DNA from 4 places in the Rossellomorea sp. ABR4_012 genome. Region 3 is predicted to be linked to each of the others. Evidence: riboswitches for the same ligand, from Rfam matches in the RefSeq annotation. Region 3 holds a riboswitch; each other region holds the start of a gene.
What was found. Region 3 has a riboswitch for cyclic di-GMP ahead of ACXAFV_RS04465 (hypothetical protein). Riboswitches for the same ligand answer to the same signal wherever they lie in the genome.

Region 1 (5,489 bases), 310 kb from region 3:
TAACCGGTTCCAGCGGTTGATTGGAGTGCAAGACGAAGACTCCTGCGGGAGAAGTGACTAATGTGAGACCCCGCAGGCGAAGCCGAGGAGGCTCACGAGTCACCCGCGGAAAGCGAAGTCTTGCACGGAAATCAACAGCGGTATTCAAAGGCGCATTTTTTTATTTATAAATTCCAAAAAACCATGCAAGTAAATCAAATTTCAGGGAAAGCTAACCACGAAAGACCACAAATATAGGTCTTACAACAAACAATCCATACGTGTAGAAAGGAGTCATACATCATGAACAAAAAATTAGTATCGATCCTTAGTGGGTCAGCATTGGCGGCCATGCTTCTTGTTGGGTGTAATATGAACGATCAGGAGCCTCCTCCGGAAGATAATGGCGTTGAAGAGAATGGAGACGTTAACGAAAATGGCGACATGAATGACGGCATGGACGATAACACGGAGCCTGAATCACAAGACAAAAACACTCCAAATGACAAAGATCCACAAAAAGATCAAAACACGCCTGAAGAAGAAGCTATTGAAGATGACATCGATATGCAGGATGCGGATAATAAGGACGAGTAATAAAAATGCGTAGAGGCTCTTGTGCTTCTACGCTTAATTTATTCTCCGGGCATTGATAATGTATCTTTCTTCTGTGCTAGAGAGGAATTCGAAGGGGTAGCAAGTTGAAAGAGTCAATATTTCATTTGGTGACGTTGACTCCAGAACGGATAAATCTGTTTCTTTAACCACGAACATTTCAAATACCTCATATTGATGTTGACCTGTGCTTAATTGTACCTCCAATAGATCACCCTTTTCGATTTCCCCCATGCTTTTAAAAACGGTATCTCGATGTCCTGCTAGAAAAATTCGATCTTTTTGTCCTGGCAACTTGGAATCTGAATAATGGCCTACCCCTTTTTCCAACTCCTCCTCCTCTGTACCTTCAATAATTGGCAGTTCCTTTTTTAATTTGGGGATTGTGAGGATACCCACTACATCACCTTGCAAAAATGAATAGGTAATTTCACTTGAATGATCTGTCTTATCATTTCCAATTGCCTTTACGATGTTAAGTGCATCTCCCAATGCTTTCTTTTCCTGTAGCTCTTGATTTATTATTTGATATCCGGAAATCCCCAATAACGCCCCGCCGCCAATCAGTAAGACAACACTTAAAAATTTTAAAAAATGAATTTTCACATGCTTTGCTCCTTTTTAAATTGGATAAATCGGATATAATCCAGAAAGTCTTGTTTGGTAAGCCCTTCTTCTATAGCTTTTTTAACTAACTGCAGCCATTCTTCATCGATAGAAAGACTTTCCGATTTGAATTCAAGTAATTGGCTGAGTGATATATTCAAGGTCTCAGCTAATTTTTGAAGAACCTGTATGCTGGGGTTTTTTTGCAATCCTCTCTCAATTGAGCTTATGTAGGACTTAGAGATTCCTGCTAAATGTGAGAGCTCATTGATCGTCATCCCCCTTTCTTCCCTGTAATGTTTTAAGACCTCACCTACCAATGCACTCAGCCCTTTCATAAATCAGATATATTCATTATATAGAACAAAGTGTAATTTATAAAAAACGAAAAAGTGAGCATTTAAGAGTTAATTCTATATAAAGAACGAAATAGTAGTAGAAAATCAATAAAATAAAGAAATTTAATCCTTTAAAAATAGAATCTAGTTTAATATACTGAAATCATAAGTTCTTTAAAAAGAACAATCGGAGAAATGCAGGAGGAAAAACATAATCAAAGGAGACTTAATATGAAGAAATTTAATAAAATCATTAGTATTTTTATCATTTTTTTGTTTTTGTTTACTCCTGATAATTTACAAGCAGAAGAGAACAGTAAAGTACAAGGAGATATAGATATCTCTATTAGTCCATCACCGGTTTTGTTCAATCTTACAAATGTTAAACCGGGGGATAAAATATCAAGAAAAATAACAATATCAAATAACGGGAAACAGGATTTCCGTTATCTTTTTTCTAACACATTTTTAAGAGGATCTGAAAAGTTCTACAATGAATTAATCTTGGAAATCAGTGATATGAAGGAAATTTTGGTAAAAGGAAAAGTTAAGGATTTCAAAACACTAGATCTTCGAGCTTTAGAAAGTAGTTCTTCTGAAACATTAGGAATTACCATAGAAATACCATATGAGCTTGGGAATGAATTTCAAGGGTTATCGACAGAATTTCAGTTCAGTTTTCTGGTGGAAGGACCCGATGGTGCAGTTACTCCAGTCGCTGGAGGAAATATCTTACCTGATACAGCAACTGAATATTTCAAATATTTATTGATGGGAAGTGTACTATTTATATTGGGAATATGCTTATACATGTTTACAAGGAGAAAGTTTGTATCAACAAAAATTAAACTCCCTGAAATTTCCCTTAAAGAAAGGAAAGAAGTATAGTATGTATAAAAAAATATGTACTCGCTGTAAAAGAGCATCCTTCAGCAGTTCGGAAACCGGTCAATGGATCTGTCCATCCTGTGGACATGATTTGACTAACCACTCTTTTTATAACTCCAACACTTTCCATAATATTAATGATAAAGTCCTTCCTTTGAAGAAAAAATTAGAAGCTTACCAAAATCAACTAAGTAGTAATTATTCGCAGTAATTCGACATAAGTATTCGTCGTTTCTTTTAACAAATAGCACATTATAGATAAAGTCGTTAAACTCCTGTCAAAAAACAACAAACTATGTAGGAAAAAAGTGTAAAAATAATTGTCAGAAAAGACAAAAAACAACAGTTTTAAAGGTTCATCGTTAGTATAATGGGTATAGTTCTAAGGGGCTAGTCAGACAAAGGCAAACCTATTGAAAAGTAGGGACGCAAAGTCACGGGTCTAAGGTAAGAAGATGTGAACAAATTGAAATCAACCTACATAGAAAAAATGCACATTGGACGACTAAGATGGCTGGATTGCCTGAAATACATATATGTATTTTGGGAGGAATGGTATTGATGAAGCGTGAACTTGATCTGGAATGGATTGAACTAGTGAAGCAGGCACTTGATGCAGGGATTTCAAAGAATGATATTAGAGAATATTTACAAAATCATAGCAAAAATGCAGCTGAAGAATATAAAATCGTATAATGTGAAAAGTCTTGCAGAGACTGCAAGACTTTATTTATTTCCTAATTTCCATTTATTAAATTCAATAAACTCACGGAACTGTTCCTTTGTAATACCAGAATCCATCGCTTCCTCAGCAATTTTGATCCATTCGCGATCGACTGCTGTGTTTTCGGATTCATCGTGTAATAATGCGTCCATCGAGATTCCCAAAGCGGCAGAAACCTTTTCTAAAAACTGTATGGATGGGTTTTGTTGAATGTTGCGCTCAATGGAGCTCAAATATGACTTGGCAACCCCAGCTTTTTCGGCCAGCTCTGTCATAGACATTCTCTTTTCCTGTCTATACTTTTTCACTCTCTCCCCAATCATTGTGGACACCTACCTATTGAATCGTATCGATAATCTTATTATAACAAACCGTCAACATCTACTCTATAAGAAGTTTACATATTCTCGTAAAATTAGACGCTCGGTTTTGATGTAACTGGAATGCGCGGCTTGGACACCATCTTCTCGCGGAATTCTTTCATCAATTCTTCACCGGAATATCCTTTTTGCAGCAAGTCGTCCAACAGTAGCTCGGCATACTCGTTGCGCTGCTTCTTTAATTTTCCTTCAAATAAAATACTCATCCGGCCGTTCATTTTCTTGATGCAGCGTATGGACGTCATGAAAGCGGCAGGATCATTGGCTTTATGGGAGATGACGACCTGGATTTCCAAATCCCCCTTTTGCTGCTGGGCCTTTTGAAAAAATTCAATGTGTTCTTGTGACATATACGTTTCGACAAGCCACGTACTCTTCTCATCCTCTTTATTGATGATCAAACCGTCCTCAATATCAAAATCCTGGAGTTCATCATTATCAACTACCTGCAGTGAAATCACTTTAAAAGTTTTCATGAACGAACATCTCCTATAAATAGGTTATTATTAAAAATTATATCACAGCGTAAAAAGAATCCATAATATCAAATTGTGTTAAAAAAGTCTGATTTCTGATATTTGGGCTTATTTTGCGTTGAAAATCGGAAATCTCCCTAGGCGAATTTGCCAAATTTGAGGCTGCTTAGGCTCTGAAATTCAGAAATTAACGATTTTACAAGCTTAGGAGGGGAGGGTAAGATGAAATTATTCCAAAGAGAAAGGAGTGAAGAACAAAGGTGATCAATCAAGTAACCCTGGTGGGAAGGCTGACCAAGGATCCCGAAGCGAGGAAAACGATGGAAGGCAGGTCGGTCCTCAATGTAACGGTTGCCGTCAACCGCCAGTTTAAAAACCAGCAGGGACAGGTGGAGACGGATTTCGTCATGTGCAAGATATGGAACAAGGCGGCCGATAACACGGAGAAATATTGCCGCAAAGGCTCGGTCGTCGGCATCACCGGCCGCATTCAAACCCGCAATTATGAAAATGATCAAGGAAAAAGGATCTATGTCACCGAGGTAGTGGCTGATTCGATACGATTCATGGATTCAAAGCCGCAGCCTGACAGAGAACAGCAGCCGGCGAAAGAACCGGTCGAACTGCCATTTTAAAAGAAGGGAGGGGCACATATGGCAACCCTGCAATCGCTGGAACAACGAATCGATCGACTAGAAAAACTGAATGAAGACCTGATCAAGAAAGTAGCACGTGCCAACGTCGAGAATTTCTACCTCTCACAACGGGTAACCGCACTCGAGCAAGGATATGAACACCCGAGTGCCATTCTGCAGACTACATCTTAAGGAACCTCGATTTCTCTCCAACTTAGAACCCTTCAAACGTACATCCTATTCGTAAATAATTTCTGTCCAACCTATAAGTGTTTGTCTCAAAGTCCAATTGTCATCATGTCACCGCGTCATCCCTCTAACATACCTCGTTAGAAATAGAATATCGTAAGGAAGTAGTGAAGTAGTTTTGTAAGTTCCCCAATATGTCTTCATGTAGGGTCGGTTTCCATTGGAGCCGGCTGTTTTTTTGTGGTTTTACAGAGAGAGGAGGAGAAAAGTTGGAGCTTGCTAGTTCAAAGACAAGGAAAAAGCAGCCTAGCCTCCATATATGAGCCATTCTGGGGAAATATGATCCATTTCCAGGATTTATGGTCCATTTTCCAACTTTATGATCCATTCGACAAAAAATACGTTCCATTTTAGAAGTATATGATCTTCTGAGAATTATTCTAATTTAGGAGGGGGATAGCAGAAACATCATTGACTCTGCTGATCACCGCTGTTGATTTCCGTGGAAGACTTCGCTTTCCGCGGGTGACCCGTGAGCCTCCTCAGCTTCGCCTCCGGGGTCTCACATTGGCCACTTCTCCCGCAGGAGTCTACGTCTTCCACTCCAATCAACAGCTGGAACAGGCTATATCCACAAAAATGGTGAGCTACTCCAAAAA
Region 2 (5,489 bases), 780 kb from region 3:
ATTCTCCTTAAATAACGGGTAGAGAAAGCTATACATAATCATAATAAACAATGCACTGCACCCTAAAGCAAACTTAGGGTTGTGCATATGCTGCCACCACAATTTTCTGATGGCAGCAAGCCATCCCCATATCCGCCATTCAGTCCATTTTGTTTTGTCCTTTTTATACTTGGTGTCATCTTCATTACTGGCTGAATTAACCCACAGGTATACACCCTGATAAACAACGAAGAAAGGCGTGAAAATCAGAATGAGCGAAATGGCGATGACCATCGGCCTGAAATCCTGCACGATATAGTATGTGATTCCTCTCATATTAAAAATGGTTTCAATGACAAATAAGCTTGAAAGCATTCCCCAAATGATGATTTTTCCATGATAAAAAAGGCTTGGTGAAATATTTTTAGATACATGGGACAACAGGATTTTTCCCTTGGACATGCCTTTACTCTGAGCAAATTCAATATGAGGCTTTAAGAGTTCTTCTTCTGTTATCAGAAGAAGAATACGAAAGAACGAGATCATCGGGATGATCGAGAGGGTAATCATGGGTGCAAGATAGACTTTTTCATCTCCCAGTTCCGTAAACTGCATGAGCTCGAAGCCGAATTTTTTAAAGACGAAGACAATGAACAACTGGAGCATGAAAGCAAACATAAGATCCGGAACAGTTTCCAGGAGGTTCAACAGTTTCTTTAGAGGTGATGATAACCAACGGGGAAGAAATACCGTAATGATAGTCAAAATAAGCCCGAATCCAAGTCCGATTGCCAAGGCCCCGCCTAATACTTGCAAAGAATACAGATAAGGGCCCCAAAGCATATCCATGAAATGTTCCGTATATCCTTTATATGAATAACTCCAATTTTCTTTATCCCAAAACGCAAAGAAAAACTTAATCACTTCTTCGGAGTACCCGATAAAGTTATACAGTCCCCTTTCTCTCATGGCTTGAGGGGCAACGCTGATGGCAATGATCCCTAGAAAACCAAGAAAATAATAGAACACGAATTTTAGTGGAAACCTCAAAAATCTCATAGTAATCCCCTTTTTATCTTTTTCTTCAGTTTAATGGATAATGTAAATTTTTTCAATTTTATTTCAATTTTAACAATTCAGTATCAAATAAATAGCGGAACGGCTCATTGAGACACAGCAATAAAAACTTTTAAGCATATAAAAAAATCAGGACACTCAGTCATGATGGTGACTAAGCATCCCGATCTTCCTTATTTATGCCAGCAGCTGACTCGGACGGCCCAGAAAATAGCCCTGCCCGATTGTGATGCCAAGTTGCTTGGCCACAAGCATATCTTCTTCCTGTTCAATTCCTTCTAAAATGATGAGTGTATCGCTTCCGTAAAATTGATTAAAGAAAGAGATAAAACGCTGTTTCCTTTCACTCTCAGCAAGATTTTTTGCAAAGTATCGATCAAGCTTGATAATGTCAGGTTCAAATTCTATGGACTTTTTTATAGAGGCTGTTCCTTGCCCGAAATCATCAATGGCATATAAAACATTGTATTGTTTTAGATTCTTTAGAGCCTTCAGCAATAACGGATTCTGCCAGAGCTCATCTGAAGTTGATTCATTCAGCTCGAAAACAAGGCGCCCTTGAAGTTGAGGGTAGGTCTCCATGAGATAGTCGAAATATCTATGAAAGCTTGGATGTAAGATCGTGGTCACATACACATTCAAGAACAGTTTTCCGTTTTGATTCCGATTATGCAAGAATCCCTCGATTGCTTTTGAAATCGATAAGGTATCAAGCTTATACAATATGTTAGCCCTCATTGCTGTCAAAAAGCGTCTCTGGATTCTCCTGATGTGTATTCCTGAGCAGCGCTTCATATCCGTAAAGCGATAGACAGCGATCAATTGTGTATAAAGGCTGATAATCATGATAAATAAAGTCCTCTTGAAAAATCGTAAATATATTCATAAAACCCCTGTACTCTCTTTATCGTATGTTTTTGGAACAGAACTCTTTTTCTTAAATAAAAAAACCACATGAAAGAACGCTTGGATTACGTTCGTATGTGGTCGGTTGCGCTACTAGCTCCCCTGAATGTAAGCGCCCATCTATCATTCAGGTTCACAGCTCCCAATGCGAAATTTATCATTTTATGTAGAAAACAATCTTAATAAGTAAAATATACCATAAAACTAGTACATTGGGAGTATTTTTTCATTATTTATTTGAAAATTTAGAATCTGTTGTGCTATCTGGAAATATAAAGGTTCCCTTTAACCCAGTAGCGCCATGGATAATCCCTTGCTTCCCCTGTGTTATCGATGCCGATTCTTTTACCGGAAGCAATTTCGGGAGGGGTATACCCCTCCGCGATGATAAGCGGCGGTTCAGTATAGAACCTCCCATAGTCCTCCATGGTAATCCCTAAAGCTTTCGTCAATTTACCTGGACCGCTCGTCCAGTTTTTCATCGGATGGCCTTTTCTTCTTTCTTTCATTAACTCCAGGCCCTCCAACGGTTCGACCGCCCTGATTAAAATAGCGTTCGGCACCCCGACTCCAGCGGATACCACATTGACGAGGCAATGAGTATGCATCAAATATGTATATACCCGGCCCGCTTCATGGAACATGATTTCCGTCCGCTTTGTCCGGCGATTTCCAAAGCTGTGGGCGGCCCTGTCTTCGGGACCCAGATAAGCTTCAGTTTCCACGATGTAGCCTGAAGCGATTCCTTCCTCGGTTTCTTTTACGAGCACACACCCTAAAAGTGATTGAGCAAGATCTAAGGTGGGCAGTTCGTAAAAAGAGAGAGGCAAAGGTGTGTAGTTCATCTTTTTCACATCCCTTACGTAATCCTTCCTTTTATATTTCCTCTTTTCCTGGAGGAAAAAACCTTTTATGATGGCAAGACTTTGCTTTCCTTTTTCATTATCTCCTTAAACAGGTCAGTCGCTCCAATGGAATGGCTTCCACTCTCCGGTCATTTCTTCCTGTCGTCGTTTCCGCTTTAGCCAAGGCATTCCATATTGCTTCCTCGACACTATCAACAGCCATTTCAAAAAGTGTTGAAATAATCTCACCATCTTCTTTAATGAACGAGTATGTTAATGTATTGTCTTCAGATGGTTGATGCGGCACCTTGTGGGCTGTGGAAAACGCAAGGACAATATCACCGCTTCCGTGGGCCGCATAAGAACCGGTCCTTGAAAGGCCGAATGACGCCCGCTTAGCCAGCCGCTTAAGCTGCCTTTCATTCATCGGAGCATCTGTTGCCAAAATAATCATAATGGATCCATCAGGAACCTCACCCTCTTCCTTTTCAACTTCCACAGGGATGCGCAAATCACTGCGTCTGCCGAAATTCGTTACCACAAGCGCACCTACCGAATATAGCTCTTCGCTAAATCTGTGCTGCCGTGAACTTGTCCCAATGCCTCCCTTATATCCTAGACATAGCATTCCAGTTCCTGCGCCTGCACACCCTTCTTCAACCAATTCCGAGTGAGCTTTATGTATTGCTTCTTTCGCATCTTCAGGGGTCACATGGAGCCCCCTGATGTCATTCAGATACCCATCATTGCACTCCCCGACAAACACATTGACCGTCCCTGTTGTATCTCCAATCTCCGGGCATTCCTCCATTAAATATTGGACCGTCCCCTTCATGACATCCCCGACAGAAAGTGTATTGGTCAGCATGATTGGACTTTCCAACACACCCAGTTCCTCGATTTGTATCGTCCCCGCCGTCTTACCGAATCCGTTGATCACATGGCTGGCAGCGTACACTTTTTCCCTGAAAATATTTCCTTCATGGGGCAAAACAGCCGTCACACCTGTACGTACCGTTTCCCCGTTTTTTTCATAATAAAGTGTCTGATGCCCCACTTTAACACCTTTAATATCAGTGATGCTGTTAGCTTGCCCGCAAGAATAAGAACCAATCTCCACTCCCAGGTCACGCAATCTTTTTCTTACCATTAAAGCGAACACTCCTTTATGACATGTTACTTTTACAATTCGATTCTGAACATATTATTACCTTTTTTGCAGCGGCAATATTGATCTTCTTCTGGTGCCTGGCTCAATTCCACCGATTTGTGCCTGGCTCAATTCCATCGATTTGTGCGGCTCAATTCCACCGATTTGTGCCTGGTTCAATTCCACCGATTTGTGCCTGGTTCAATTCCACCGATTTGTGCCTGGCTCAATTCCACCGATTTGTGCCTGGCTCAAATTAGCCTTTTTGAGCCAGGCACCATCTCAAGACACCTTATCAACACTTCTACCTATCGCACTCCCCAATTCTCCCACATATTTCAGAGGATATCGCCTGCAGAAGGTGCAAATATTAATAACTGTCATCAATCCTGGCCAATTTCGGCAGGGAGAATGCACCATAAACCAATTGGAGGATATAAAATTGAAAAAACATCTTAGATTGTTAAGCATATGTACGATCATTCCCTTAATGCTCTTAACTGCATGTAACACAAATAATGGGAATGATAACCTCACAGGTACCCAAGACGTGACCTATGATCCTGTTAGCTACGGGAATGCTGATAAACCTCGAACCGACTTAGATCGAGATCGCAACAGAATGGCGGACATGGGCGGGTTTGATGTAAATGATCGTAATCAAACTGCTCTTCACCGTTTTATGGCCCCGCTTGATCCAAATGGACAATTACGCGAGTTTACACATTTAGATCCGGGTGAAGCGTTCACTCCTGACGAGGATAAAAAAGCTGAAGAACCAAATACCGCACAACCCGAGCCACCGGCAAATCAGCCTCAGGAAAAAGCTCAACCTTCAGAAGCAAGCGGGTTTGTGAAACAGGTAATCGATTTAACAAACCAGGAACGTAAAAAGAATGGACTTGGTGCTTTAAAAGCAGACGGCGAACTATCCAATGTAGCTGAAATGAAATCAGAGGATATGAAAGATAAGGATTATTTTTCACATACTTCCCCGACATACGGATCTCCATTTGAAATGATGCAAAACTTCGGGATCCAATATTCATCTGCAGCGGAAAACATTGCAGTTGGACAGGAATCACCTCAGTCAGTTGTAGACGCTTGGATGAACAGCCCGGGTCACCGCAAAAACATCCTGAATGGGCAATTGACACATATAGGTGTCGGAATAGCAAAAGACAATAGCCAAGGGATTTACTGGACACAGATGTTCATCGCAAAATAATTCCATAAAAAGAAGGACCGATTTGAATCGTGTCCTTCTTTTTTTACAAGTCCAGCTTCATAAATTTATTTAGATCCAGGAATCCCAATTTTTCATAAAGCTTTATCGCTTGTTCATTGCTGCTATAGACATTCAAACGGACTTCATCATGATCCATCTCTTTCATCTCTCCCAGTGCCTGTTTCAATAGGACGTCGCAAAGCCTTTGCCCCGAAACGATTTCTTTACATACACATCATTGATCCAGCCAATTTCTTTTCCTGTTACCCAATCGGTGCTTTTATCCACCTGCACCCAGCCCGCC
Region 3 (5,489 bases):
AGACTTAAACAGCGAAAAAGCACAAAAAGCAGAACTATTCAAGCAGCTTGAAAAACAGCAGGCTTCCCTTAAAGTTGAGAAAGCGGACCTGGAAAAAGAATCTAATGAACTGGCTAAAATGGAACAGCAAATCGGCGGAGAAATCCAGGCAGAGCAGGCACGTTTAGCAGAACTTGCCCGCCAGCGTGAACTTGAGAAGAAGAGACAAGCTGAAGCAGAGGCTGCGAAACGCGCAGCAGCACAATCTGCAAGCAGTGGCGGAGGTTCTTCTGCACCGGCACCAAGCACACCTGTAAGCTCAGGGACTTGGACAAGTCCTGCATCAGGTACGATTACAACTGAGTATGGATGGGATACTCTTAACGGGAAAGCTCGTTACCACTATGGTATCGATGTCGCTGCCCGCGGAAGTGTGCCGATCGTTGCAGCAGCTGACGGATATGTCATCAAGAGCCAATACAGCTCCAGCTACGGTAACGTTGTGTACATCACTCACTCAATCAACGGAAAAACCTTCACTACAGTGTATGCGCATATGGCTTCTTCATCAGTAAGCAGCGGCCAGCCTGTAGATAAAGGACAGCAAATCGGTTACATGGGTAACACAGGTTATTCCTTCGGACAGCATTTACACTTTGAACTTCATGCAGGTTCTTGGAATGCATCGAAATCCAACTCTGTAAACCCACGCCAATATATTAATTTCTAATAGAATAGTATTCTATAAAAAATCCTGCCATATGTTTATGGCAGGATTTTTTTGGATAAAAGTGTAGAAAATTTTTCTTTTTCTATTCTTTAATATTCATAAAAGAATACTTCCTGACCCTTACAAATCATACGTTATAATGTATAATGAAATTAATGTCGAAAAAGAAAATATTTACACCAAAACTCTTTTAAATCCTGATAATTATTGGTACTATAGTATTATTAAGGAAATATAATATGTATCATTTGAACTATAAATCAACCTTCGATAACGGCAAACTAATTCGAAAGATTAGGACGCAAAGCCACGGATCTAACGTTTTCATAAAACTATGACCGCCGGGTTACCGAAAAGGATTGGAAGATAAATGAACGCTGTCGCCGTTTGTCAGCTTCATTTATTGCCCGCCATTCTTTTTGGCGGGCATTTTTATTGGTTTGATCCCAGCGTCACTGCAGGCAGGCAAGGTAGTTCTGAATTAAGAAAGGAGATAAGAGGATGGAACAAGTATATATTTCTGACGTCAGAAGACAATTGAGAAGTTTTTGCAGGAGAAATCGTTCCTCTTTAAAGAATTTCAGCTCCTACACAGCGGAAGAGATCAGCGATATGGTGTTAAGCAGGCTGGGCTTTGAAGAGGTTAAGAAAATCGTAGACGATATCCAGCTGATTGACCGCAGAGGCGGAAACACGGGATTTTACTTGGTGCTTATTTTAGAAGCACTAAAGGGTTCACAACAAGCCAGTTCAGATGAGAGAGCGATTATATAATAAAAACCGGATGTCTTCTTCTTTTGACTGCCGGTTTTTTGTTATTTATATAGATTCTTCGGTAAGATCAATCCTCAATTATGCAGACATTGACAGCCACTGTTCCAGGTTCTTTTCAGCTGTACGGATATCCATTGTTATGTTTGTAAGGAACTCAAAATGAGGGTCCCTTTGACCCTGGTGCTTCAATAATTGGAAGATAGTAGGCTTTTGATATTTGATCACCGTCATCACTTCCATCATTGGCAAGTAAGCTTCTTTAGGCTGAATTCGTAAAAAAGAGCGTATGAGCTGGATATACTCTCCTGCATGCTTTTGTTCATCGCTTCGTAATTCAATCAATGCATTTAACCTGCATATATGACGTTTAATCGTTTGCAGTTCTTCAAAAGTCATTATGATTTCCCCTTTATCCTTTGTTGGCGGCCCGGCTATCCTAGCGGCAGTCCATTGTCCCCCTTAGACCCGAAGCTTTGCGTCCTTCCTTTTCAGGAAGTTTGCCTTTTTCAACAGAACCCTGTCAAAAAGAAATCCACCTTACTTTCATTTCCACTACTTGTTCTATACTGTTAATCGTAAATGAAGATAAAGTAATAGTTCTAAAATACCAAATCTGATACTGCGTCAAAGTCATTCTACTTGATAGGTGGCAAGAAAAGCATCATACTTACATACATAAGAGGGTATCTTAGTACAGATACATGTAGCGACTATTGTTTAAATGGTCTATATATCAGTAAAAGTGAAGAGAATAGTTTAAAAACAATCATTCGTCGATAGTCTGCCTCAACAGACGTCGTTACTTAAAAAAACTAACCAATAAAACGGAGGGACCAACCATGCAAGGACACGGCCACCTTTTTGAACACCACAAAGCATCAAAACTGCTCGACCCAAAGCGGAAGAAAATGGTGCCGGTGGACAAAGTACTCGAGCTTCTTCAACTGAATAAAGATGACCTCGTCGCCGATCTCGGATGCGGAAACGGCTACCTGACACTTCCAATTGCAAAGTCGGTAGATACCAAGGTACATGCTGTCGACCTTCAGCAAGAGATGCTCGAATATCTGCAGCACCGTGCAAAAGAAGCGAATGTAACCAATATTGAGTATGAAAAATCCTCATTGGAATACTTAAGTTTTAACAAGAACACCCTGGACAAGATTGTATCTGCATTCGTCCTGCATGAAGTGCCGAATCTGACCAAAGTATTTCAAGATTTAAATGACATGCTGAAAGACGACGGCCTATGGCTCATCCTTGACTGGGAAGCGGTGGAATCGGAAATGGGACCTCCGCTTGAAGAACGGATTCCTTCAGAAGAGCTGGCACATCAGCTGGGGACAGCCGGTTACGAGACGACAGTAGGACATCTGCATCCGGCTGTTTATTATATTGTTGTGCGTAAGGGATGAGAGGGTTGAATTGTTGGTGCCAGGTGTTTGTGCCTGGCTCAAATCGTCCGAATTATGCCAGGCACCGTTCATGGTAGTAAAACTGTACCAGGTTCACACCACCAGAAAAAGTAAGATCAACTGTAACAGGTGCAAAAATCTGAGCCAGGCTCAATTCGGCAAAAATGAGCCTGGCTCAAAATACCGAATCGTACCAGGCACCCCAAAATCCAAAACTATCCCCATCAATACCACCCCCCAAACAAAAAATCCCCACCCCTTAACAAAAAATTAACATTCCCCCGCCATACTATTGGTATAAAGGAGTGAACAATGTATGGCAGAGGTATCAATATGGTTTGCCCTGGCTGCGGGGGCGCTGTCGTTTTTCTCGCCGTGTGTGTTTCCGCTGCTGCCGGCGTATGTAAGTCATTTGACCGGCGGGCAGGCTGAAGGCGGCCGGATCCAAGTAGATAGACGAATCGTGCTTACCCTTTCGTTTGGCTTCATTGCAGGGTTTTCGTTTATCTTTATTTTAATGGGGGCATCGGCGAGCTTTCTCGGCGGGTTGTTCTCCGAGTATCGCATGTACATAGAGCAAATCGCAGGGATTCTGATCATCGTGTTTGGTTTGCAGATGATGGGCTGGATTTCGTTTTCGTTTCTGATGAAGGGCGGAAAGCAGTTTGAAACGAAGAAGAAAGGAACAGCATTTGGGTCGGTCCTGCTTGGAATGGCCTTTGCGAGCGGGTGGTCGCCTTGTGTAGGGCTGACGCTGTCTTCGATCCTTTTACTTGCAGGTGCAAGCTCTACGCTGTCTCAGGGAATCACGCTTCTGGTGGTCTATTCCATCGGGCTTGCCATTCCGTTTCTCATCATCTCACTCATGATCACGAAAACATTCACGGTCATGAAGAGGGTAAACAGGATCCTGCCGAAGCTGGCAAAAATCAATGGAGCCGTGATGGTCGCATTGGGGCTTCTCGTTTTCAGCGGAAAAATGCAGCAAATCTCCGCTTATCTTTCCGTATTCAGTCTTTTTTCAACCTAGGAGGAAATGGCCGTGAACGTTCAGAATAAAAGCATCCTCGTCGTGGAAGACGATGCAAAGATCCGGAAACTGATCAAGATATTTCTTGAAAAAGAGGGCTATGAAGTATTTGAAGCTGCTGATGGTAAAGAAGGGAAGCGTATGTTCAGAGAGCAAGATCCCTGCTTTGCCATCCTCGATTTGATGCTGCCTGAAATTCAAGGCGAAGAGCTGTGCAGATGGATTCGAGAGGATGAAAAGAGCGACATCGGCATCATCATGGTGACCGCAAAAGCGAGTGAAAATGAACGGATCCACGGATTGAAAACGGGGGCGGATGACTATGTGACAAAGCCATTCAGTCCAACCGAGCTTGTGACCCGTGTGGAGACGGTCCTGCGAAGGACGTCCAACCGATGCCAAAAGCTCAGCCGCAGCGGACTCACCCTCAAACCTCAAAAAGGGGAGGTCACTTTTAAAGGTCATCCTGTTGAACTGACTGCATTCGAATTCCGGATTCTGCACCTGCTGATGACGCATCCCGGCCAGGTCATTTCGAGGCAGCAGATCCTTGATTCCCTATATGAATTACATGAAAAAGTGGTGTCGGAACGGACGATTGACGTTCATATCCGCCACCTCAGGCAAAAACTACAGGAAGGTACGAGCTTGAATTTCATTGAAACGGTAAGAGGAATGGGGTATAAATTCAATGGTTAACCGCAAAAAGCTCGGGAGTCTCTTGACCCAGCTCACCTTTCTCAACACTTTCATCATTGCGGCCGTGATCCTGATTGCGGGATTTACCGTCAAAAATTACGCCTGTAACTTGGTGAACCAGCAGCAGATCACCGGAGCGAGTCTTGAAAGTCTATTGAACGATTATCTTATAAAAGTCAGTGCGCTCGCGTTTCTTCTGGCTGGAGGCTTTCATTTCTTTTTTATCAAATGGCTGACAACACCGTTGAAGAAGCTGACGGAAGCGACTCAAGCATTGAAAAAGGGCGAGCAGCCCGAGAAACTGAAACAACCGCTCATCTATGAGGTGAAGGAGTTAAGTGAAGCGTTCAATGACCTTTCTGAAACGACGGCTCTTGTGAAAACCAAACAAAACCGGCTGCTCCGTGACCTGTCACATGAACTGCGCACGCCGCTCACGAACCTGACTGGCTATCTTGAAGGCCTGGAAAAAGGGATCATTGAAGGGGACAAAGATATTTACCGTTCCCTGCAGGAAGAAACCGGGCGCATCGAGCGGCTCCTGCAGCAGCTTGTACACATCAATCGATGGACGGCGGATGAAAATCTAACAGGAAATCATCAGGAAGAGATACTCATTCACGAGCTCCTGCAAAATCGAATCACTGCATTTCAATTGAAATTCAAGGAGAAAGAAATCGATGTAACGACTGAACTGGCTCCATGTTCCCTAAAGGGGAATAAAGACGGTCTGCATCAGGTTTTCAGCAATCTTCTTCAAAATATAGCAGACTATGACATCGGGAAAAAACTTTCGATAAAAAGCTTTGTGAATGACAGCCAGTATGCAGTACAATTTTCTCATGATGGAAAAGAAATTCCC
Region 4 (5,489 bases), 300 kb from region 3:
CTGACGATAGAGAAGCGAAGGCCGACCGTTCGAAGGACTTCCCCGATCTGGGTATGTCCCCTGGTTACCCCGGTAAGGGCTTCCATAGTCGCGTGATACAGCGCATGCATTTCACGATAAAGATCTTCTCGTACAAGATCATTTCTTTTTGCTGCCGTTTCAATGGCAGCGACAATCTTTTGACTGTCCATGGAGCCAATCTTGCCTGTGCAATAGCTCCAGTTCAATTCATTAAAATGCCTGTTCCATTCTTCCTCTTCCTGATCCAGAAGCAGAAGCAGCATGGCATTCTTTCCAATTTTGGTATGATCCATTTTTTCCAAGTGGCATTCGCACCTTAACTAGAAAATTCTAAAAATACTAATAACTACTTATATTGTATGGTGTACCATCTGATAGGTCAACGGAAAATGTCTTGATTTTAGAAACTTAGAGAGGTAGTTTGGTAGCGTGGTAAAGGGTTTAGGGAGACTCGGAGTCCTCTTCATTAGAAATAGACGTCCCTAGAATTCAGGTTCGCCTGGTGGCCTTTATTAATCTTCCTGTTTGTTGCCTTTTCCTTTATATACGTCAGGATTCTTCAGAAAGTATGTAATACTCCCGCCGTCGCATTTATGACTGAGATAGGAAAGGATATCAAGTCTATCTTCATTCAACAAAGTATCTTCCCGTGGAAAGCGGGCGCGAATGTTCAACTTGTCTTCTCCATTTTGGTTTTCAAGCACGATTTTACAGTCCAGGGGTTTACGTTCCCGGTCATCTACACGCACAAATTTAAACGGAATGGAATGCTTTGAATCGATTGGTATCGCAAACAACGTGCTGAAGCCCACCGTTTCAAGGATTTTATCAGAATACATGATTCCTTCCAAAGCGTGAGAGAAACCCGGCGGCCGACTTACCACCACCAGCCTCTTTTTGTATTGCTGGCCTTGGAATAAAACGAGGTGTTTTTTAGGTGTAGTCACTATTTTTCTTGATACGTGGAGATTCTCGAAAACCAGGATGAATTCTTTGTGCATTACTTCCTCCTTTTTGAGCTTGAATTTTCAATATTAATAACTAGGAATATTTTCCTATAACTACAATTCGACACCGATTTCCATTTTCCTGTAAAAAGTTTACAAATTTTTATATTTTTTTGGTAAGCGACTTTTTAAGAAGGATAAGCTCTTCTTTTCTATCCAAATACTCTTTATATAGACTTGGATCTTGATTAGAAAAATATTCGAGTGTACGGGTTTTGTCGATCAGTGGATTATCAATTCCTTTAGTGTAAGAAGAATAGCTGCTCCATGGATAGGTTTCAGCAGAGGTCGTAAGTCCAGCTTCTGTGGGGTTTAGATGAATGTACTTGCTGAGGCCGATAAAGTAGGAAGGTGTATCAACGCAGGTAGACCCAAATCTCTCATTGAATACATGGCCGACAAGATTATGTTGATTATTAAAATATATCGCGTAACGGGTATGCTGAATATGAAGAATCTTGTTAAGAGGAACTTGATCGCTTTCTAGCAATAAGTGGAGATGGTTCGACATGAGGCAATATGCATGGAGCTTAAAGGGATACTTCTCTTTCGTGTCGAGGAGATATGATAAATACTTGCTCCGGTCATCGTCCTGAATAAAAATGTCCTGCTTCCGGTTTCCCCGGCAGTATACATGGTAGGTTCCCGGTGTCCATTCTCGGGCCCGTCTTGGCATTGAATCACTCCTATCGTGAATTTGTGAATTTTTCAAAAATCTTCTTACAGTTATCTATTCGACAACAATCATCAAAAACCTGCCTGGATGCATACAATTTCAAAGATCCACCCTGCACTGCGTTAAAGCAGTGAGGGACGGGCCTTTAAATATGATTCTACCTTTTCTCTTTCTTCCCTGTGTATACAATCCGCTCGTTTTCTTGAATGAAACAGGTAAGTTTATTAGTATGGGTGGGTTCATGATGAGGGTCGATAGTATATAGTTCGTAAAAATTTTTGTCGTTTTCTTTTTTGTTGGAAAAGAAGTGCACCCGTTTTTTTCCGTAGTCCCCTGCCCGGAAGTAACTTTTCTTTTTCTTCGTTACGTGAAAACTTATCTTGCTGGAAGCAAAGTCATTTCGGTTCCAACTCTTTTCTTTCCTATCAATTGTTGCTGCATTTCCATCACTGTTTCTCGTACTTCCTTGTCTCTGCTCTTTCATTCTTTTCTCCACCCTTCCTCCTTTTACAACAACAAATGACAATATTTTACTTTTTTATCATACTACTGATTAACGGAATTTGGTACAGTTAATTTTTTTAACAACAAATTGAAAAGTACATTAACTTTTCAATTCGTCGAATAATCCAGATACCGAAGTTAAAAAGATTATCTTGAAGGAAAAAGGGATAGTCGGTGAAACGTATGGAATTGGAATTACACGAAGAATTACAGCGGTACCGAAAAGAAGTACTCGATTTGTCTCAGGGAGAAGCTGCAGAGCGGCTGAACATCGGATCAAGCAGTCTGTCGAATTATGAACGCGGCAAGAGGGAAATACCTTCAAAGATGCTGCGCAGATTTAAAGAAGTGTATAAAATCCCTACGGAAGAAATGAACCGGATCATTTATGGAGAAAAAGCAGATGGGTACACCCCTGACCCCATGGTCTTGAGGGAATCATTCGAAGATGAGGAAACAGCTGCAATCATCCAAATGCTGAATGATCACCCTAAATTAAAGCGCACATTAGCTTCTCTCACCTATCAAACAGAAAAGCGAAAAGAAAAATTCGCCAGCCAGGCAAGCTCCCTCTACAACTACGCTCAGGATTGGTGATGAATTGTAGGGACGGGCCTTTAGCTCGCTAAAGGCCCGTCCCTCGTTACTTTAACGTGAAAAAGCACTCTAAAACAATTTGTTTTAGAGTGCTTTTTCATTTTGTAATGTATATTCACTTTGAAGTTCTTGTTTTAGCCAATTTAACATTTTATTTGCATCCATGTTTCCCTGCTGTCCTTTGTCGAATGCTTTTTGCATGACAGAGAGAACATGCTGCTCTTTGCTGACTTTCTTGCTCAAAAAGACAACCTCCTACAATTAAAAACAGTTTCTACTACTTTATTACACTAGTTGTCGAAAGTTCAAACATCAATTAATAGATATATTACCAGATTTATACACATAACAAAAGGAATACTTTTAAGAATAATGACTTTTTTCCTATTTTTATCTTTTATGTTTATTCCGATATAGAGGAGGGAAAATGATACACTATATTGTAAGGTTCTGACTAAAGGCAAAATCATCGAAAGGTGATGACGCAAAGCTATAGGGGCTATCCAACGCCAGCCAGCTACCAAAACCAAGGAGTGATAAATTTGTCGTTTTTAACACCAGAAGAGATAATGATTAAAAAGAAAAAAAGAAAAATTATGATGTACATAGGAATTTTCACCGTAACTGGTATCGTAATAGCAGGAACCACACTTCTCACATATGGTTTCTAAAAAAGGCGTCTTTTGACGCTTTTTTTTATTGGTTTCTTCTATTATTCTACAATATATGGAAAAGTTCTCGTTTTTTCGATAGAATATTAGATGCAGCCTATACTACTTGGAGGAAACCGCTATGCTAAAAGAAATAAATATATTTAAGGGACTAAAAAGCCCTTCTTTCTTTTTCTATGACCTGTCAACCACGGAAAATCCAAAGGGGTACCTAAAGAACATATTTCGTATGATTCTGTTATCCGCCTTAACTTTTGGTTTGATTTCCTCTTTCGGTATAGGAATGGATCCACTTTCAAAAGAGTTGAACAAACTTACCCCTGCTTTACTTGAATTAGAGAAGTTCCTGTTTTTCGCAGGAAGGATCCTTAACGGGATATTCTATTCCATCATTATTATATTTATTCCAAGTATCATTTTCTGGACGATTTCCGAGAAAGGTGAATACCGAAAACTCGTCATTGTTCAAGGATTAGTACTGCTTATCTTATTACTTGAGAGATTGACCTACATCCCATTATCTCTATTCTTCTCACTGGATTGGTTTTCGTCTCCACTATCACTCGGAGTCATCGCCCAGTACATAACAGCGAAACCTTGGGTCATTTATTTCTTAGGCAGCTTTTCCTTATTTAAAATCTGGATTTTCTACATCCAATACAAAGGGCTTAAACGTCTTACCGAACAAAAAAACTGGCTGATTTGGACAGTCATCTTACTAACGAATCTATTCTTCTGGGCCATCACTGCATTTTTAGCCTATATCGATTTTTCAACATTAATTTAACGTCTAAAGGCTGGGATCATTTATGAATAAACGAAAACTATTATACACCGGTCTCTCTTTGTCTCTCCTATTTGTAGGGACGAATGCTTATCTAATTGAAAAAGCAAAGAGCAAAGTCGACCGGGAAGTCCGGATTGAAGAGTGGGACGCATTCGATAAAGACGACTTACAAAAAGAGCTCTCTAAATCCGGTGTCGCCACATCTGCAGAAGAAACCTACCTTTATTTCAACGATGAATTCGGCTCCTTCAAGAAGTTCCTCGTTAAAGAAGGCGACGAAGTGAAATCAGGAACGCCTCTATATGAGTACGAAGTCACTGATTTTACAGGGCAGAAAGACGTCCTCGAATCAGAAGTCGACCAGCTCGAAGATGAAATCGACAGCATCGAAGACAATATCTCGGATTTGGAACGGCTCGAGAACTCACTCCCTTCTTCTTATGATGAAGAGGAGATGCCGCTCGAAGCAAGTGCCCTTGAAACAGAATATGACATTAAGAAGGAAATCGCCTCTCGGGAACTTGAAATTGACCGACTGGAAAATCAAATCGACAGCCTAGAGCGTCAAATTTCAGACCTTCAATCATATGAAACGACACTGACAGTCGAAAGCAGCGGGGATGGTATCGTCAAAAACCTTTCCCACTCTGTCCAGAATCCATTGATCACAATCGCTTCTGAAGCTACGGTGATTACGACTGACTTAACGGAAAAAGAAATCATGGACGTTGAAGAAAACATGAACGCAAAAGTACAGTCCGAAGTAGAGAAGAAAACTCAAAAAGGGATTGTTACTGATGTCTCTTCCCTTCCTAAAAGAGATCCTCACATAGAAACGGACAGCATGTATCCGATAAAAATTCAGCTTGAGGACGAAGACAACAAACTGCTGCCTGGCCACCATGTACTAGTGTCAGTGATCACCGATGAAGTAAAGAACACTCTGGTCGTACCGGTGACGGCTGTTGAAAAATCAGGCTCAAAAAAACATGTCTGGGTGCTGACGGATAAAGGTGTAGTGAAAAAGAAAACCGTTGAAACCGGACTGCAGGTAGACGGCAAGGTGCAAATCAAATCCGGCGTAAAAGCCGGCGAATATTTCATCGTAAACCCTGATGAAATCCCTGCTTTGAGAAATGGCGCTTCATTCATTACCGCTCTCGATTGGGATAAAATCAAGTTGAGAGATTTGAAGAAAATGGACCGGCCGACTGTTTTGGAAAATC

Region 1: it holds a riboswitch for cyclic di-GMP, as region 3 does, so the genes downstream of both, ACXAFV_RS03100 (anti-repressor SinI family protein) here and ACXAFV_RS04465 (hypothetical protein) in region 3, are expected to answer to the same signal.
Region 2: it holds a riboswitch for cyclic di-GMP, as region 3 does, so the genes downstream of both, ACXAFV_RS00645 (EAL domain-containing protein) here and ACXAFV_RS04465 (hypothetical protein) in region 3, are expected to answer to the same signal.
Region 4: it holds a riboswitch for cyclic di-GMP, as region 3 does, so the genes downstream of both, ACXAFV_RS03145 (hypothetical protein) here and ACXAFV_RS04465 (hypothetical protein) in region 3, are expected to answer to the same signal.

Annotation. Positions count from the first base shown of each region.
Region 1 is NZ_JBSWVK010000001.1:597,162-602,650, forward strand. It holds gene ACXAFV_RS03080 (hypothetical protein) at 283-576, shown strand; gene ACXAFV_RS03085 (class D sortase) at 610-1,200, opposite strand; gene ACXAFV_RS03090 (helix-turn-helix domain-containing protein) at 1,197-1,538, opposite strand; gene ACXAFV_RS03095 (TasA family protein) at 1,770-2,426, shown strand; cyclic di-GMP riboswitch class I at 2,820-2,953, shown strand; gene ACXAFV_RS03100 (anti-repressor SinI family protein) at 2,988-3,122, shown strand; gene ACXAFV_RS03105 (helix-turn-helix domain-containing protein) at 3,153-3,473, opposite strand; gene ACXAFV_RS03110 (YwpF-like family protein) at 3,566-4,006, opposite strand; gene ACXAFV_RS03115 (single-stranded DNA-binding protein) at 4,267-4,641, shown strand; gene ACXAFV_RS03120 (hypothetical protein) at 4,660-4,833, shown strand.
Region 2 is NZ_JBSWVK010000001.1:128,812-134,300, forward strand. It holds gene ACXAFV_RS00640 (ABC transporter permease subunit) at 1-1,038, opposite strand, end outside; gene ACXAFV_RS00645 (EAL domain-containing protein) at 1,234-1,902, opposite strand; cyclic di-GMP riboswitch class II at 2,033-2,114, opposite strand; gene ACXAFV_RS00650 (DNA-3-methyladenine glycosylase) at 2,223-2,807, opposite strand; gene ACXAFV_RS00655 (DmpA family aminopeptidase) at 2,905-3,957, opposite strand; gene ACXAFV_RS00660 (CAP domain-containing protein) at 4,400-5,185, shown strand; partial or broken gene ACXAFV_RS00665 (GNAT family N-acetyltransferase) at 5,229-5,489, opposite strand, start outside.
Region 3 is NZ_JBSWVK010000001.1:904,675-910,163, forward strand. It holds gene ACXAFV_RS04460 (murein hydrolase activator EnvC family protein) at 1-709, shown strand, start outside; cyclic di-GMP riboswitch class I at 975-1,063, shown strand; gene ACXAFV_RS04465 (hypothetical protein) at 1,211-1,483, shown strand; gene ACXAFV_RS04470 (hypothetical protein) at 1,562-1,879, opposite strand; cyclic di-GMP riboswitch class I at 1,902-1,995, opposite strand; gene ACXAFV_RS04475 (class I SAM-dependent methyltransferase) at 2,323-2,898, shown strand; gene ACXAFV_RS04480 (cytochrome c biogenesis CcdA family protein) at 3,215-3,928, shown strand; gene ACXAFV_RS04485 (response regulator transcription factor) at 3,941-4,627, shown strand; gene ACXAFV_RS04490 (sensor histidine kinase) at 4,620-5,489, shown strand, end outside.
Region 4 is NZ_JBSWVK010000001.1:609,297-614,785, reverse strand. It holds gene hutP (hut operon transcriptional regulator HutP) at 1-323, opposite strand, end outside; gene ACXAFV_RS03170 (hypothetical protein) at 534-1,022, opposite strand; gene ACXAFV_RS03165 (transposase) at 1,132-1,704, opposite strand; gene ACXAFV_RS03160 (hypothetical protein) at 1,862-2,188, opposite strand; gene ACXAFV_RS03155 (helix-turn-helix domain-containing protein) at 2,392-2,805, shown strand; gene ACXAFV_RS03150 (YwzD family small protein) at 2,890-3,048, opposite strand; cyclic di-GMP riboswitch class I at 3,255-3,330, shown strand; gene ACXAFV_RS03145 (hypothetical protein) at 3,598-4,263, shown strand; gene ACXAFV_RS03140 (efflux RND transporter periplasmic adaptor subunit) at 4,286-5,489, shown strand, end outside.